DNA from 3 places in the Paenibacillus sp. FSL H7-0943 genome. Region 1 is predicted to be linked to each of the others. Evidence: riboswitches for the same ligand, from Rfam matches in the RefSeq annotation. Region 1 holds a riboswitch; each other region holds the start of a gene.

Region 1 (6,133 bases):
CAGCCTCAAAAGCCATCGTAAGGGAATTCTCATCCGCATCCTTAATACTATACCGTGTAATACGACCTAATGCGGATAATAGACCTCGAATATCAATGCCTTTTTCGTCAAAATGCTTAATGAAAAAGTCGTTACCAACTATATTGCTGGGATGATAGATATCAATGCCTTTAATACGAATTCCGGTCATAATACGCCTCCAGGAAAGCAGTAAAATGTGGCCTACATATTAAGATTAAAAGATCTAGACTGTAACCGCAGAAATGATCTCGATGTTATCGAGTCCAGCTTTACGGCCAAGACGGGAAAGCTGCATTTTGAGGATCGGGTTATTTTCAAGCGTTAGATTTACTTTTACAAATCCATCATTCTTAAACATTACAAAGCAGCTTTCTAAAAGAGGTACAACATCTGGTGCAGTTACATTTAGCTTTCTGCAGTCGATTTTTAGTTCATAGTCAGCTGGAGTAATTGGATTGATAGTTTGTTGATAAGCTTGAATAGATTTTAGACCATCTTCTTCAGAAAATGTTCCATCCAACTCAATGTTAATAACCTTGTTTGTAGTGTCTGTCTTCAAAACGAAACTTCCCATGCCTAAATCTCTCCCATAGATTGAATTTGTCCAAAACAGTTCGACTGCAATATCCAGCCATGTATATCCATTTAGCTGTTTTATAAAAGTCAAAATTCGACACTATACAGCAAGTAATGGGATATTCCGACTCTATTATAGGCATATTTTTCAAGTGTATGCAATAATAAAGTCGAATTTTGTATATTGTTGTCGAACTGTTGGGTTATTGGATTTCTTCTATGGTTGCAAGCAGGATATTAAAAGCTGTGATGATTCTAGGTGCCCCTATAACGGGTACTAAGTGTAATAGAATACCTTTAAGCTGTTCTACGGTGACTCCAACACGAAGGGCCATGACATAATGAACGCCCAACTGTTCGAATTGACCCATTGAAATTAAAGATGAAATGACTGCGATTTCCTTCCAGTCAGGGGCTATAGTATTACGTTGAAAAATATCGCCATAGGCATTCCCCATAATAAATTCAGCCAAGTCAGGGAAGTGGTCTTTAATTGGAGCTAGTGCTTTTGCGCCATAGTCTCCTGATAGATTCGTGAAGTGGTTGAGACCACTGTTGATATTTTCCTTCATGGTTAGCCTCCTAGTTTAGGTTCAAAGTACGGTGTGCAGTCGGAGGGACTTCATCACGGTCTGTTAGTAGTTCAATAACGGCAACATGGTTTAGAGCTACCGCATCTTTAATTGCAGCTGTGAATTCATCCGCAGTCTCACATTTGTAGCCTTTAGCACCTAGAGATTCAGCGAATTTCACGGCGTCCATTGGTACTTCATATAGAGTTCCATCGATACGACCTGTGGTTTTCTCCATACCCTTAAGAGCCATATCTAGTTGCTTATTATTGACCACGATAAAGATAACAGGGATATCTTTGCAGACAGCGGTGTTAATCTCAGCGCCGAGCATCATGAAACAACCATCACCTGTAATGCAGAGGACAGTTTCTTCAGGAGCTGCAACTTTTGCACCAATAGCCATGCCGATCGAATTACCCATGCAAGCAAAATACGCATCAAAAACAAAGCTGCCCGGTTTCTTAACCTTGTACCATTTTGCAGCGTGGAATCCATGACTTCCATCATCAACGAAAATTGAATTATTATAAGGGATCAAATCACTTAAAGTGCTCATTACGGAAGCAAGGGAAAGATTCTTGAGGGTTGGAAGCTCTTCTGAATAATCCGCATCGGCCAAAGCCTCACGTTTGGTGATTGTGCTTGGGTCAATATGATTTAGGCAGTGCACCAAATTATCGCGCAGGTCCCCAGTGACCGGTATCGTTTTGGACAATAGTATTTTTCCGACAAAGGTTGGATCAATATCAAATTGAATTAAAGTTGCTGGATGATTCTCCCGTTTAAGATTACAGATGGTCATATCACTTAAACGTGATCCAAGCACTATAAATAAATCGCTTTTATTCAATAAATCGTCCCCGTGGGTCGAACCGCCAACGCCAATAGGACCATGATAGAGTGGGTGATCCCAGACTATAGCCCCTTTTCCACCAGGAGATGTTACTACAGGAATATTAAAAGTTTCTGCGAGTTGAGCAAGCTCTTTATGTGCTCCGGAGCGGTTAATTCCTTTACCCGCAATAATCAAAGGATTCTTAGCAGCTTGAATAGCTTCGATGACTCTATCGATATTAGCTTGACTAATTAGAGACTCTCTTTCTGGGATTACTATATTGCATTCTTCCAATACTTCAGTTTGTACATCAAAAGGAATACAAAGATGAACAGGACCCCGTTTGGTCAGGGCCACAGAAATCGCATGATTAAAAATAGTACCAAAGTGATCCCCACGTTCAACCAATTTACTGAACAAGGTGGCAGGTCTGAACATATCAGCTAAATCAGCCAGAAAAGAGGTGGAGTCCTGACATTGAGGAATTCCAAGCTCTGTAATGGATTGGTGGCCGGTAATAAATAGGACAGGTAGGTTGTTAGCTTTCGCATGTGCTGCTGCTGTAAGCAGGTTAGTTCCCCCAGGACCCGAAGTACCAAATGCTACGCCTAGGTTACCCGTTTTCAGCGCATACCCTGCTGCTTCGAATCCGGAGCTTGCTTCATGTCTGCCGGGAATAAATTCAATACCGTAATCCACCATCTTTAGAACAATTGGACAAATGGATTTGCCAATGATCCCAAAAGAATGGGTGACTCCAAGGTTACGTAGTGCTTCCGCCATGTAATCTGCGACTGTCTTCAAAAGAAACACCTCACAAGTTTTTTGATATATATTAGTTATTAATCTACCGAATAGATACGATAGATCAATATACTCAAAAAGTAAAAACCTGTGCTCTATAGTAAGCACAGGTTGGTGGCATAAGGCACCGCTAAGACTGAACAATAGTTCAGCCGTCCTGGTTCCTCTGCAACCTGGCAATCATGGCCTCAAAAGAAAAAATGAGGCTGTAGATCCATGGTTTTGCGTCATCCTCTTTCGAGGATTTTGCCAATATTAATTTATAGTTGATAAGAATAATTTTCCTTTACAATATATTCCTCATTAATTTTTGTCAACATAATCCGCTAAAAAAACTCGAAATTTGACGAAAGTCTTGTCCAAGAGATGAAGTTTTACCTCGCGAAAAAAACTGCCACCTAAGACTCAGCTTAGGTGGCAGTTGATAGTTTTGAACTAGAATTTAAAGATATGAATGGTTTTTTGCAGATTAAATACGGCCTGGGTCATTTTTTCCGTTTCTTCTGCAACAGACTGCAGGGCATTAATCTGTTCATTCATAGCCGCCGATACCTCTTCCGTGCCAGCAGCAGTTTCTTCGGTGATTGCTGAGATATTCTCAATTGCACTGGAAATTTTCAAGGCACTTTCTAGCATAAGATCGCTCTCCGCAGAGAATGAAGAGATTTGCTCGGTAATGTACTGCACGCTTTGTACAATTTGTGCGAAAATATGGGCAGATTGAGTGATCATTTCATTCTGAACCTGCACAACCTCTTCATTGATGGCGATATTATCGATGGCTTGTTTAATATCTGACTCAATGCTGCGGACCAAGCCGAATACTTCTTTTGTGGATGCCGTAGATTCCTCAGCAAGCTTGCGAACCTCTTGAGCTACAACGGCAAAACCCCGACCATGCTCTCCGGCACGAGCAGCTTCGATGGAGGCATTCAGTGACAGCAGGTTGGTCTGCTCAGCGATCTCTGTGATGGTCTTGGTGATCATCGTAATCCCGCGGGCATTTTGTGAGAGAGCTTCAATAGTATCAGCCACTTTTTGTGTAGCCTCTATGTTTTTACGCATGCCTTCAGCCTGTGTATCTACGGATTGGCGCCCTTGCTCAACAAGTTCTAAGGTATGTATTGAACGTCTGTTCATTTCTTTGGTGGAGTTCGTATAATTGGATACTTTAGTTTCAATGTCTTTAATGGATTCTGTCATATCAGCGATATCCGTAGATATTTCATTTGCACCAAGAGCGAGCTCAGTAGAAGAAGAGGCTACTTGTGCCATGACAATTTTCAGGTTCTGGTTCTTATCTTCGATTCCGCGGCTTGCATCCATAACTTGACGGGTGATCTGCGATGCATCGGTCAAAATCTTCTTGAGCTTATCAATCATTGTGTTAAAGGAGCGGCTTACGTCACCCATTGAACCATTTTCGTCCGCTCTGCTAGTGAAATCACCCTTCGAAATACTGTGAGATACATTAGCAATATCATCAAAAGATGATGTAAGCGTTCTCTCCACGAAGCGAGCAACAGGTAAAGTCAGACCTGCAAGAACAACTACTAGTATAATTCCTACGAGAAATTGACCTAGAATCATTAACGTAACTAAGACAGGAATAGCAAACAGTGCGGCAACGAGGTAACATCCGGCAACAATTCTTTGTTTTAACGGAAGTTTGTGCATCCAGCTCATTGGTAAAATGTCCCCCTTATTAAATTTTATGTAATGGTGTTATTATAGGGGATTTATAGGTCATTGGTCTATAGAGAAGTGTCATAAATCTTCTTTAAGTAGTAGATATTTAGAATTCATGTCAAAATTCCTCATATATTGTGGAAATTGTTTTAATAGCAGACTTTACCATCCCTACTAGTTCGATAGGAGCTAAAACAATAACTGAAGGAGAGAAAGAGAGTACGATACGACAGGCAGATTCTATAGCATTAAACTCGGCCTCCACGTTCATCCACCCAGTATTAGCAGAGGGTTCTACTAAAGTTATAGTTACATATCTTTCACGTTGTAATTCTTTAAGAATAGACTCATTCACCTTTAAGTTCACTACATATTTTGGCAGTGCTGCTTTAAAAGCTAAAGTCGATTGTTCCCAGTAGCTTTTTAAATCAAAAGCCTCAGGTCTGACAAATGATTCATAAGTTGCGTCAGCTTGTATTAATCTCGACACGCGAAAAGTCCGCATTTCACCCTCGGTTCGTGCCACTACATACCAAACTCCACGTTTTGCGACTAACCCGAGAGGTTCAATGAAACGCTCCTTCATCTCGTCATTCCGTGGGTAAGTGATCTTCACTTTACGGTCTTCCCAAACAGCTTCCTGCAGGACAGATAGGAACGGATATGTCTCGTCGGAAGGGTGCCAGCTGGCACCATCTATATGAATGCGCTGGCTCAGGTAACTGGCTGGATTATTCGGCCTTGATGGGGAAGCAGCCTCCAGCTTAAGCACGGCGGAAGAGAAGTCGTTTTGTATACCCAGATCTTTTAAGATTGAGGAGTCTGCGGACAGCAGCAGAGTTGCAATCTCTGAGGGCTTCATACCCGTTAAGGAGGTTCGGTATCCTTCTGTGAGCATCCAACCCCCTTCACGTCCCCGTTCGGCAAGAATAGGTATTCCTGCTGTACATAAGGCTTCCATATCTCTAAACACAGTTCGTTCAGACACTTCTAAGGTCTGGGCTAGCTCACGGGACGTCATCTTTCCACGATTTTGCAGCAAAAGTAAGATGGATAACAAACGATCGGCTCTCATTAAGGGACACTCCTCCTCCTAATAAATGTTGGCTAGTTCTTAATTAATTATTACATTATATATGTCAGTTGATGTCATATTAAAGAATTATACTATATAAGGTAAGGATTAAATACAGAACATTAGAGAAAAACAAGTGTAGAAAGGATTGAGAACATGACTTTAAAAGGAAAAGTAGCATTGGTCACCGGAGGCAGCAGAGGTGCTGGTAGAGGAATTGCATTGGAGCTGGCAAGGAAAGGTGCATTCGTTTATATTACGGGCAGAACGACAGAGGCTTTTGGGACAGAGCATAGCAAGCGGAGCATTGATAACGTACTTAGGGAAATAAAAGCGGAGGGAGGGTCCGGCAGCGCCATACGATGTGATCATACCAAAGATCAGGAGACAGAGGCGGTCATTCGCCAGATTGCTTCAGAGCAAGGAAAGCTTGATATTTTAGTCAATAATGTATGGGGCGGCAACGATTTACCTATTGAGCAGAAGTCTTTCTGGGAGCTTCCTACAGCGCATTGGGACAATATGTTTAATGCGGGTGTGAGGGCACAGTTGATAACA
Region 2 (6,133 bases), 2.3 Mb from region 1:
GACGATTGGCAATCTCGAAACCACCTTTGCTGGAAGTGGCCCCGAATGCCGGAAAAGTCCCCGATCAGGCGGTCCGATATTCAAATGTCCAGACGAACTGGCCCCTGCACTTAAGGAAGCCGGATTCGACGTATTAGTAACGGCCAACAATCATTGCATGGATTATGGTGCCCCGGGTCTGGTTCGGACGTTACGAGTTCTGGACCGTAATGGAATCGACCACACGGGAACAGCTAAATCATTAGAAGAATCCAAGAGAACGCTTATTAAAAACGTCAAAGGAATTACGATTGGCATCCTCTCCTACACAGCAGGAACCAACCGAATTCCTGTACCAGTGAGTAAGCCATGGCTGGTTAACCGGATATCTACGCCCAAGATCATTCGGGAGATTCGAGATTTAAAAAAGAAAGTCGATCTAGTCTTGCTTTATCTGCATTTCGGAAGCGAATATCGTTACACTCCAAACAAGAGGCAAAAAGAGCTGGTCAATCTCTTCTTTAAAAATGGCGCCGACATCATACTGGGGTCTCACCCACATGTTCTTCAACCGTTAGCGCTTCGTGGAAAAAAACAATTCGTTATTTACTCATTGGGGAATTTTGTTTCGACTAAACTAATGAATATTCCTTACACACAAAGCGGTATCATTCTTACGCTTAAAATAAAGAAGGATGAAAAAGGACACACGAGTATAACTAACGTAGGTTACATCCCGACTTGTGTAGATCGAAGAATAAAAAGCGGCAGGAAAATTACAGAGATCATCCCCATCCGCGACGCATTAAAGAGAAGCGACACCGACATAAAAACAGAACGGCGAAATCTCATGAATCGAATGTTGAAACATACGACAACAATCTTAAAGAGGGAATAGAGTCGTTACAGAAAAATAACGTTCCGCGGAATTTACCGCGGAACGTTATAGATTTAGACCTCAAAACTGTGTTTGGGTTTAGCGTAAACGATCAGGCATCATTAATTTAAGGAATTCTAGAATACCATTCTCTACTACAAGTTCTTCTCTATCTTGATCAGCAAGTACTCTTCTGATGAGATCTTCTTTACCCTCCAGTACTTTACTTGTCCAATGAGGATCAATGATAAGAGACCGTCCTACTGCTACTAATTCAGCATTTGTCAACGTGTCCTCTGCGTCCTGTTTGGTACGGATATCTCCTACCCCAATTAAAGGTATACGGCCATTGATTTTCTCATGCACATATTGCAGGATTGATTTTTCTTTAAAATCTTCTGATGCAGATACTTTCTTGAAGTCCCCTAATGAAATATGCAGATAATCCAGCTTTTTATCAGCTAATTTATCAATGAGATAAAAGGTATCGGTGATTTTAATTCCAGGCTCTTCATATTCTTCTGGAGAAAAACGATACCCGACAATAAAATCCTTAACCTTTGAATTGTCAACGACAGCAATAACTGCATCCACTAATTGGTTAATGAAATTAAATCTTTTCTCTAAGCTTCCTCCCCATTGATCTTCACGACGGTTGGAGTGTGGAGAGAAGAATTGTTGGATTAAATATGTGTTTGCTCCATGAATTTCTACCCCGTCAAATCCAGCTTGAATAGCACGTTGAGTCGCTTTTTTAAAATCCTCAATTACACCGAAAATTTCATCTTCTGTTAATGCTCTTGGAATTTCTGCATTCGGGCGTTCGGCAGCAATGGCGCTGGAGGAGACGGGTTGTACGCCACGCAATATTTTTGAATCTGTCATTCTTCCTGCATGGAATAGCTGTAAAATAGCCTTTGTTCCATTTCGTTTAATAGTAGATGCTAATCGGCTGAGGCTAGGAATAAATTCATCGGAGGAAACACTAAGTTCACCTTCCCATCCTTTTCCACCCTCTTGTACATTTGCTGCCGCAGTGATGACCGCACCTACTTCGCCCGTTCTTAGCGAATAGTATTTCAATTCATCTTGTGTTACTACACCGTCATAAAAGCTCATTCGAGTGGTCATTGGAGCCATAACCACTCGGTTTTTTAATGTCAGCCCTCTGCGAAAAGTTAATGCTGTGTCTAGTGCTATCATCTTTTTCCCAACTTTCATTAAATTATATTTAGATAAATTATTATATACATGCGCATACATATAAATTACAGCAATGATTTATTCTTGTCAACTAATAAAGAACTGCTGTTGGATACAACAAAAAGCGCTGTTCCGCTGAACAGCGCTTTTCGCTCGTTATGAATCGTCCTTATTATTCTAGTTCGGCCGGTTTTACAATGGCTGCACCTTTATTATTTTTGGAATATTTAGCTTCGATTTTCGTGGTGTATGTATCTTTGGCTCCATCACTTACCAGCACATAACTCAGATCGACTGTCAGCTTTTCCGTTTGCCAGGTCTTAGTATTGACGAATAATTTCCACGTTACGCTTTTGGGTTGAACTGTCTCTCCATCCCAAAGGTTCTCCTGGTCATAGAGTTTGATTATCCCCTTAGCTGCTGTCGGATCGGTTACCGTGAATTGTAAGACTGTTTGTGCGCCAGCAGTGCTGACTTTCATGGATTTTTTATAACTTTTGACCGAATCAAGCATGGAAACAGGATCGTATTGGCCTTTAGAGTAAAAGGCATCCCATTCCGTTTTCTCCAGTCCAAGCCAATATTGTGCATCAGGATCGATTGGCTCCCCGTCATCGTCGTAACCTTCATCTTCAGATTCATCGATCAGTTCACTTCCGTCTACAAGATAGTAAAACTCCTTGTCATTGGCATATAGACTGTACGATGTTTCTAAAAGACTACTAGCGACAGTGCCTGCTGCGGCAAAATTCGGCAGACGGTTGATATCCAGCTTCAGAGTGTTGGTGTTGCTGATACGCACCCCGCCGCTTTGAATATCCTGTTTTTTGGTCACATCCAGATGGAAATTCTTTATTGCTTTGGAGGCTGCCGTTACTTTGCTGATCATCTGATCCGCGGTTACTACTGTTGAGGTAGCTGCTGACACTACTCCTGGATTAGACATCCATCCGATCGTTCCGGACAGCAATAAAGCACCTACTGCCAAACTAGTACCTATTGTTTTGAAAAAACTGTTCATGTACTTCCCCTTTCGGCCCCTTGCGATAATGTAACGCCGTATAGGTCGAAATAATAAAAGAGCTCAAAATAGACTACATATTCTTAGAGCTATCCTTTATGCTTCATAAGACATCCCTATGGCGGCCTGGCGATCATTTCCTTCTGTCGAAAGGTTTTAGACCCATGGCTTTGTGTCATCATCTTTCGATGATTTTACCTTTAACGCGGACATTCAATTAGTTTTAATAGATTACGGACGCATGTCCCACCGCTAATTTTATCATGGTTATAATTACCTGTAAACGACTTATCTTCCATTCGAATTCGCTATGATACTCAGAAGAAATACTACAATCAAAATGAAAAATGAACGATTACATACGCTTATAAGTCTTATTAATGAGAACAGCAAAGACAGGGGGTGCAGCAAAATGAGTGACCGGGAAATTTTCGAGCTCTATAAAGAACAAGTATATTATTTTTGTTACTACTTAATGAAAAATCAGGCAGATGCGGAGGATATTTCCCAAGAGGTATTTGTAAAAGTTATCTTAGCGGATAAGTCGAAGGTAAGAAACTTGAAAGCTTGGATTTTACGAATTGCTTCGAATGAGTGCAACAGTGTGATCAAAAGGCGTAAGACGGGGTGGATGAAAGAAGTACGTAATTATTTACTATCCAGGTCTGAGGAATCAAACCCTGTAGAAAAACGTTTGGATCGACAGGAAACTAAAAAAGAATTACAAGGGTTATACAGTCAGCTTCCCGACAAAATCAGAATGGTAGTAGTCCTTCGTTTTATAAACGAATTGACTGTACCCGAGATCTCTAAAGTTATGAGCATACCCGAAGGAACTGTAAAATCCAGACTGAACAAGGGACTTAAAATACTAAATAGAATGGGTGGAACCCAACTAAAGGAGCTGAATAGTAATGAGTCTGTATATTGAAAAAGATAAACATATTCCCCGACCGGATTATGATTTGATGTGGACTGCCATAGAACAAGAAGCTTATAAACGTCAAAGAAATCTGCATGCCTCCCAGAATACTCCTAGGTCTAATAAAAAGGTTATTCCTATCAGTATTGTCTTCTCTTGCCTCTTACTTGTAGCCATTCCTGTATTCGCTAGTATGACGATTAATTGGGATAAAATTGGTGGTCGAAGTGTGAGCAATGCATTAAATAACGGCATCGGTCAACAGTATAATCTTCAAACTTCCAGTTCAGGAGTAACAATGAATTTGAACGGTGTTGTAACTGATGGAGAAAAAATGAAAATGCTGTTATCACTTGATACTAAATCTGATCTATCCAAATATACTGGATTTGCTACAGAGGAAAACATCATGACTAATGAATCCGGTGCCAAGGCAAAGGTATACGGTTATTTAGAATACGATCCTGAAAGCCAGAAACTCATTGGAGTATATGAGACACCTGATACATTAAAGGATGATAAAAAGGACTACAGGTTTGAAGCACGGAATCTCATTTTTTACCGTGATCAGAATATTCCCTTACAATCTAATCATCAAGCAGGGGATACTATCGATACTGGAGTTAAGCAATATCCAAGCATTCAAATCGAATCCGTTCGACATGTTTCCAATCAAACCATTATCCGTTACAAAGTCGCTGCATCACCATCTGACTTAGGACGGGGTAATCCACATTTGGTAGTTAGTACTGGTGGTCAAAAGAATGAAGCAATTCCAACCATCATGCCTAACGAAGGATCGGATTTATTTATTGAACAGGTTTTCAATATAACTGAATCAGATTGGAAGGAAGCTAGTCTTCATTTTAGTTACATTGAAGAAGCGAAACGATTTTCAGGTACGTGGAAGTTCGATTTTAAAGCAGATGGACAAAAAGCAAGTGAGGCGATTTACACTAAGAAACTGTATAACAGTCCTGAATTTCAAGAAAAGACCGGCATAACCTTAGATCAGCTAGTGGTTACCCCTTTGGATATCCAAATTCTAATAGATGAAAATGATTCGCTTAAAAAAGGAATTGTCCACTATAATACCGCTCAGTTGGTTATAGGTGATCAAACAATCACTGGGGGTTGGAATTTGAAAGGAGATCATTCCGAAAGCTACCAGCATTTATTTCAATTCGAATCTCCGGAATGGTATAACGACTGGTCCGATGTTCCAATGAAACTTATATTAAAGGATGCTGTCATTGAGAAACGTGATACTACTAAGAATTGGATCACTATAAACAAACCTAAAGAAGAAAAGCAGTTCACTTCACTTGATGTCGATGGGTTAAAAATTGAATTCACTTACTATACTGAGGGCGAAAATTTGATTGTCGAATCAACATCCAAATCTTCTGGCTTCAAAAGCGTTAACCAAACTACGTTACGGATTAATGGCAAAGAAGTGGTGCCTGAAATTACACCTAAGGGCATGATATCTACAGGAACTAATATTGATAGCTACAAAGATATCCCTTTCGACGAAAAAATCGAACTGAACCCTGGTATCTATAAATATAGCGATCCTAGCCGGAACGAGGAAATTAAACTTTAATACAGGAAGTTAATCTATGTCCCGCCCTTTCTAGTTAATCCTAAGGGCGGGTTATTTATGGATAAAATCATTTCTGTTTATGTATCTCTTTTATTTCCTTCACCACAAAAAAAGCATAGAACGGACTCAAGTCCGCTTTATGCTTTCCATTATTAAGATAAACAATATTTAACCAGCGCATCTCGCACACCATGCTCGTTGTTAGACCCCGTGACAGCATTCGCTGCCGCTTTGACCTCAACCGGAGAATTATCCATCGCAACGCCCATACCCGCGTATGTAAGCATAGAAATATCATTAAAATAATTACCGATCGAAAGAACTTCCTCTTGCGGAATTCCCAGCTTCACAGCCAGATTCTTTAAGGCGTTGCCCTTGGAGGCTTCCGGATGCATCAAATCAACGAAAAATTCACCACTGCGCAAAATATTGTACTCATGGGTCCAAGTGCGCCATTCACGTTCAGCTTCGTCAAGGATTTCTGATTGTGTAAATACAGTAAACTTAACAACCGGTTCACGGAAA
Region 3 (6,133 bases), 3.3 Mb from region 1:
TCATTGTCTCTGTGGTGGCAACTAGTCTTGCTCTTGTAGTTGCAGTTGTTCTTACAGTTGTTGCAGTTGCAGCTGCCTCCCCCAGAGCAGAAGCAAATCTTTAGAAAAACGTGCTTGCTTCCGGCTGGTACAGCCCGGTACGCACGGATCAAGTATTAAGAAAAAGTTGGTTAGGTGAAGAACGGAAAGGGAATTTGGAACTGTAGAAACGGAGTGTTCGCCCGAAAGATTTCCGTAGGAAAGCTAGCTTCGAAAGCATATGCTATCCTCGGATTTCTACCGCGAGAAGCGGTTCAATCAGGAAATCTGAGGATAACAGCGATCGGAAGTCCAAAATCCCTTGGAGTGGTTTCTACCTAACAAATTTTTTTAGTGCATCCGCTCGAAATAAGGCTAAGTGGAAGCTGACGTTTTGATAACAATTCAAATATGCTCGATTTCCATAATTCAAGGAGGGTTCATTCTATGAAAATGGTACTTCTATCAGGCGGTTCAGGTAAACGGTTATGGCCGTTGTCCAACGACTCACGTTCAAAGCAATTTCTAAAGGTACTTGAAAGCCCTCAAGGTGAACCAGAATCCATGGTACAACGTGTCTGGAGACAGCTGGAGGAAGCAGGGATGGCAGAATCATCTTATCTGGCCACCGGCCGTGGCCAAGTAGAAATGATACAAAGCCAGCTGGGAAGTCATGTGCCGATTATCGTTGAACCGGAGCGTCGGGATACTTTTCCGGCTATCGCCTTAACAGCTACCTATCTTTATTCAGTGGCAGGTGTTTCTCCAGCGGAGACGGTAGCAATATTGCCTGTTGACCCTTATGTAGAAGCATCCTTTTTCGATACCATAGCTATGCTTGAGGAGACCATGCTGGAAAGTGGAGCAAATCTGGCTCTAATGGGTGTTGTTCCTGAACATGCCTCAGAGAAATACGGATATATTATTCCTACTACCGAAGAGGCGGGGGAAAATGGTTTTATGAAGGTGAGTCACTTTCAAGAGAAACCAGACCGCATACAAGCAGAACAGCTCATCGAGCAAAATGCCTTGTGGAATTGCGGCGTGTTTGCCTTCCGCTTAGGGTACTTGTTAGATATTTTGCAGCGTAAAGGGTTGCCTTTAGGATATGAAGAATTGCAGAAGCAGTATAAGCTATTGTCTTCCATCAGCTTTGATTATGAAGTGGTGGAGAAAGAAGAACATATTGTGGTGCAGCCGTATGATGGATTCTGGAAGGATCTTGGAACGTGGAATACGCTGACAGAGGAAATGAGCAGCAAGCATGTAGGAAAAGGTTTTGTGACGGCGGATTCTGAGGGGACTTGCTTGATTAATGAGCTGGACATTCCGATTACGGTAATTGGTGCGAAGGATCTGATCATTGCGGCTAGCCCGGATGGGATTCTAGTTACCCATAAAGCTGAGAGCCCACGGATTAAAGAAGTGCTGAAGACCTTTGAACAAAGACCGATGTACGAGGAACGCCGTTGGGGTCATTACAAAGTTATTGATTATGTGAAATATGATGAAGGCAATGAAGTGCTGACCAAACGGATTTTTATATCCGAGGGGAATAATATCAGCTATCAATTACATCGCAAGCGTAGTGAAATTTGGACAATCGTCAGCGGCGAAGCAAGTATTGTGCTGAATGAGAAAAAACATAATGTGAAGGCTGGGGACGTGGTACGTATACCGGAAGGAACGAAGCACGCGATCCTTGCTTTGACGGATGTTGAGTTTATAGAGGTACAGACGGGGTCTGAATTAGTAGAAGAAGATAACATACGTATTACTTTAGACTGGAATGATATAGAACTACAACAATTCATTTCATAGGTCTAACCTATCTATTTAACCAATTCAAAATTTCTTGAAACAGGTAAATTGACTCAATTATCAAAAAAAGTCATAAAAACACTAAATATATCATTAATTGTCGTCGATACTTACGGTAAGAGAGATTATTTCTCTTAAATTGAAAAGGCAAACCTATCGAAAGGTAGGGACGCAAAGCTATAGGGCCTTCGAAAGAGTGGCAGCCTGGCTACCGAAAGGGAGATTATTTTGAAAGCTTACCGTACGTATCGATTGTTTGGTGCATTTCTGTCACTCGTCCTGTTTCTGACTGCATTTCCGCTTGCTGTTGGAATTTCGCCGTCTGTTGTCATAGCTGCTTCAAATTCTGGAACGCCAGTTACCCCAGGTGCCTCACCTGAAGCCGTAAAGCTGCTTAACTATTTTTACTCGATCTCAGGAAAAGGTATTATTGCCGGTCAACATGACTATTTAGAAAGTCCAGATGAAATTAACAATATGCTGAAGGGAACCAGCGGACAATATGCGGCTCTTCACGGTTATGAAATGGGTGCGATCAGTGGTCAGTCCGAAGCAACGATGGCTTGGCAACGTCAAAATGTGGTGAACAGCGCCATCAACTGGAATAAAGCGGGCGGGATCGTAGCTATGACTTTTCATGCTAACCTGCCGGGCACCTCTTATGACTGGGATAATGTGAAAAAAACACTTAGCCAGAGTGAGTTCGATAGTTACGTTACACCGGGTACCAAGCAATATAACAATCTGATCGCTGAGCTTGATAAGGTGGCCGTCTCTTTAAAAAGCTTGCGCGATGCCAATGTTCCGGTGCTTTGGAGACCCTATCATGAAATGAACGGGAACTGGTTCTGGTGGGGGAAGAAAAATAACTTTTCTAAACTATGGAATATTATGTATGACCGTTTTGTTAACGTTCATAAATTAAATAATTTGTTATGGGTGTGGAGTCCGAATGCTCCCAATGTTTGGTCAGATCCTTATGCGCTAACTTATCCAGGTGCTGATAAAGTAGATATTCTGGCAGCAGATATATACGAAAATGATTACCAGCAAAAATACTATGACAGCTTATTGAGTCTAGCCGCAGGCAAACCGATTGCGATCGGGGAAAATGGTGAAATGCCTAATCTGGAGAAGCTTCAGCAATCGCAAAGTAAATGGACGTATATGATGAGCTGGGGAAAAATGCTTTACGAGAATAACAGTGCAGACACAATCAAAACATTTATGAATAGCAACTATACCCTGACCAGAGATAAATTAAATACTGGTCTGTCACCGACACCTAGCGCCGCACCAGCGCCGGCACCTTCTGAAGAAGAGGGGGAGGCAGCAATTCCTCTCGCGAAGGGGCTTGCAGGAGAGTATTACAACAACATGCAATTGTCGGGAGCAGCAGCTCTTAACAGAACTGATGCAATAATCGATTTCAATTGGCGGCAAGGCTCGCCGGATGCCGCCCTCGGGATTGATCGGTTCTCCATACGTTGGAGCGGTAAAATTAAGTCATTATATAATGAGCAATATACATTTTACACTACCTCAGATGATGGTATCCGTGTCTGGGTGAATGGGGAATCCGTGATTGATAGTTGGACTAAGCAAAGTGGTACTGAGCGTAAGGGCATTATAACGCTGAAGGCTGGCCAGCTATATGATATCAAGGTGGAGTATTACGAGAATGAAGGCGATGCGAGAGTCCGCTTGATGTGGGAAAGTGCTAGTCAAGCTAAAGAGACAGTTCCAGCAAGTGCACTTTTTCTTCCGGATGTCTCCTGATTGATGAAAATTAAAGGTCGATCCTTAGTGGCTCTGCGTTATTGCAGAGCTACTAAGCTATAGTCCTCATTAGGTCAGAAGACGATTGTCCGATAACAGGTATGTTTTTAACACCTGTGGAGGCAGTACAGCTACCGAAAGGAGGATTTATTTGCGTAAATATTATAAGAAAAACAGATTGTTGTTTACTATGTTACCGGTGTTTATTATTTTTTCCTTGCTGCCTTGGGGAGAGGTTAAAAGTCTTCCGAAGGCTATGAGTGTTTCTTCCTCTCTACCTCCGGCTATACCAAGCAATCCTTCGGCTTCTGAAGAAGCCAAGCAACTGCTGAGTAATTTGGTGAATCTACGTGGCAAAGGGATCTTGTCCGGCCAGCATGATTATCTAGAAAGTCCAGATGAACTGGTTCATAAGCTGAAGAATACTTCGGGACAAAATGCCGTTCTACATGGTTATGAATTAGGGGCGATTAATAATCAATCCGAAGGGACGATCGCAGAACAGCGGCAAGCTGTTATAGACAGTGCAATTGAATGGCATCAAGAGGGTGGCATTGTAGCCATGACCTTCCATCAGAGCTTACCGGGAACCTCACCAGAATGGTCCAATGTAAACAGAAGTCTCAGTCAAGAGAAATTTAATGCTTATGTTACACCTGGGACAGCTCAGTATAAGAGGCTAATTTCAGATCTAGACGAGGTTGCTGGATATTTGGGTCAGCTGCGTGATGCCGGAGTGCCGGTCTTATGGCGACCTTACCATGAAATGAATGGTGGTTGGTTTTGGTGGGGGAAAAAGGACAATTTTTCAGAGCTGTGGAGTATTGTCTATGATCGTTTTGTAAACACACACAAGCTAAATAATCTACTGTGGGTGTGGAATCCGAATGCACCGAATGAATGGTCAGATCCATATGCTGCATATTATCCCGGTGGGGATAAACTCGATGTTCTGGCTGCGGATATCTACAATAACGATTATAAACAGTCCTACTATGAGGATCTGCTCTCATTGGCCGAGGGTAAACCTATCGGAATCGGGGAGAGTGGGCAATTGCCGAACCCGGATGTATTAACTGAGAAACAAAATAAATGGGTCTATATGATGACCTGGGGAAAATTACTGACAGAAAATAATACGCTACAGTCAATTAAAAGCTTTATGAAAGACTCATTTATAGTATCGAGAGAGGACTATGTTCTCACAACAGGAGGTCCTTCGATAGCACCCGTAACTCCGGTAACCCTAACGGGTTTAACTGGAGAATACTATAACAATACTGATTTAGATGGAGAAGCGGTACTTATCCGCAATGACCGTAAGATTGATTTTAATTGGCATGGTGGGTCCCCTGCCTCAGAGATAAATGAAGATCACTTTTCTGTACGCTGGAAAGGGAAACTCAAACCTAAATTCAGTGAAAAATATACGATTTCGGCATCCTCTGATGATGGAGTCCGTGTCTGGATTGACGGAAAGCTGATCATCGACAATTGGAAAAATCAAAGTGCAACCCTTCATAAAGGAAGTATCCCGCTCACAGCCGGAACGCTTTATGATATCCAAATTGAATATTATGAGAATGAAGGAGATGCCAATCTTCGTTTGCTATGGGAGAGTTCCAGCCAGAAGCAGCAGGTAATTCCACAAGGGGCATTGTTCCTTCCTTAATCTAATGAAATGATAGGGTAAGACATTCCGGAAGAAAGAGAGGACCTATGGATGGGAATAACGAGGAGAATATCTAATAGAAAAAATAAGATATCTGCAAACAAACCATTACTGTTATTATTAAAATTCGCCGCATTAACCGTCTTGTTTCTGTTGTCTGTCTCTGTCTTCGGAACAAATAGGACAAACGATTATAAGGTAGGTGCCAATATACCGAGACTATCTGCAGGAACTGATGCTGCAGCAGAAATACCGGATGGTACTGTGATCTGGAATCTGGGACAACATGATGGCTCAGCAGCTGAATTCGCTGCGAGTGGCACTTCTGGCAGCAAGAAGGAATTTAATGTTACTTCTTCGGTGCTCAAATCATCGGCTCTGCAGAGCTTGCCTGCAGGCTTGAATGGAAAGACCCAGCCGGAATTAACAATCACCTATCAGCTAAATAAGATCCCGGAGAATGGGGTCTTATTTAGCGTAGGTATTCTGGATGCTTATAAATCCGTGCCGCAAATGAGTGTGTTCTCCAATCATCAATTGTCGGGGATCATTCAAATTGCGGGCGTTGCTGGCACAGAAAGCGAATATAACTTTCAAAAGACCTATGAATTATATATTCCCAAGGAGCAATTAAAGATAGGAACGAATGAATTGAAGCTGCAAACGGTTCGCTGTTTATATTGCAGTGACAAAGAAGACGAATATTCCTGGTGGACTTGGGATAATCTCCGTTTAGAATCTCTTAACGCTCCAATTTCTGAGCCTATCCATGGCAGCTATACACTGACGGGAACAGTAGTGAATAATAAACAATTTTATTTCGATGAAGGTGCAGTTACGCAC

What was found. A riboswitch is a leader RNA that binds a small molecule or an ion and turns the genes downstream of it on or off. The one in region 1 is predicted to bind cyclic di-GMP.
Region 2: it holds a riboswitch for cyclic di-GMP, as region 1 does, so the genes downstream of both, NSQ55_RS10280 (DUF6612 family protein) here and NSQ55_RS20690 (thiamine pyrophosphate-binding protein) in region 1, are expected to answer to the same signal.
Region 3: it holds a riboswitch for cyclic di-GMP, as region 1 does, so the genes downstream of both, NSQ55_RS04950 (glycosyl hydrolase) here and NSQ55_RS20690 (thiamine pyrophosphate-binding protein) in region 1, are expected to answer to the same signal.

Annotation. Positions count from the first base shown of each region.
Region 1 covers NZ_CP150148.1:4,706,714-4,712,846, reverse strand. The annotation lists gene NSQ55_RS20705 (ketoacyl-ACP synthase III) at 1-190, opposite strand, end outside; gene NSQ55_RS20700 (hypothetical protein) at 245-595, opposite strand; gene NSQ55_RS20695 (carboxymuconolactone decarboxylase family protein) at 801-1,169, opposite strand; gene NSQ55_RS20690 (thiamine pyrophosphate-binding protein) at 1,180-2,820, opposite strand; cyclic di-GMP riboswitch class I at 2,976-3,072, opposite strand; gene NSQ55_RS20685 (HAMP domain-containing methyl-accepting chemotaxis protein) at 3,247-4,497, opposite strand; gene NSQ55_RS20680 (YafY family protein) at 4,619-5,575, opposite strand; gene NSQ55_RS20675 (SDR family NAD(P)-dependent oxidoreductase) at 5,732-6,133, shown strand, end outside.
Region 2 covers NZ_CP150148.1:2,382,430-2,388,562, reverse strand. The annotation lists gene NSQ55_RS10290 (CapA family protein) at 1-877, shown strand, start outside; gene NSQ55_RS10285 (NADH-dependent flavin oxidoreductase) at 956-2,119, opposite strand; gene NSQ55_RS10280 (DUF6612 family protein) at 2,232-3,080, opposite strand; cyclic di-GMP riboswitch class I at 3,198-3,289, opposite strand; gene NSQ55_RS10275 (RNA polymerase sigma factor) at 3,493-4,011, shown strand; gene NSQ55_RS10270 (DUF4179 domain-containing protein) at 3,995-5,608, shown strand; gene NSQ55_RS10265 (Cof-type HAD-IIB family hydrolase) at 5,761-6,133, opposite strand, start outside.
Region 3 covers NZ_CP150148.1:1,147,747-1,153,879, forward strand. The annotation lists gene NSQ55_RS04945 (sugar phosphate nucleotidyltransferase) at 466-1,839, shown strand; cyclic di-GMP riboswitch class I at 1,976-2,055, shown strand; gene NSQ55_RS04950 (glycosyl hydrolase) at 2,068-3,618, shown strand; gene NSQ55_RS04955 (glycosyl hydrolase) at 3,770-5,290, shown strand; gene NSQ55_RS04960 (discoidin domain-containing protein) at 5,342-6,133, shown strand, end outside.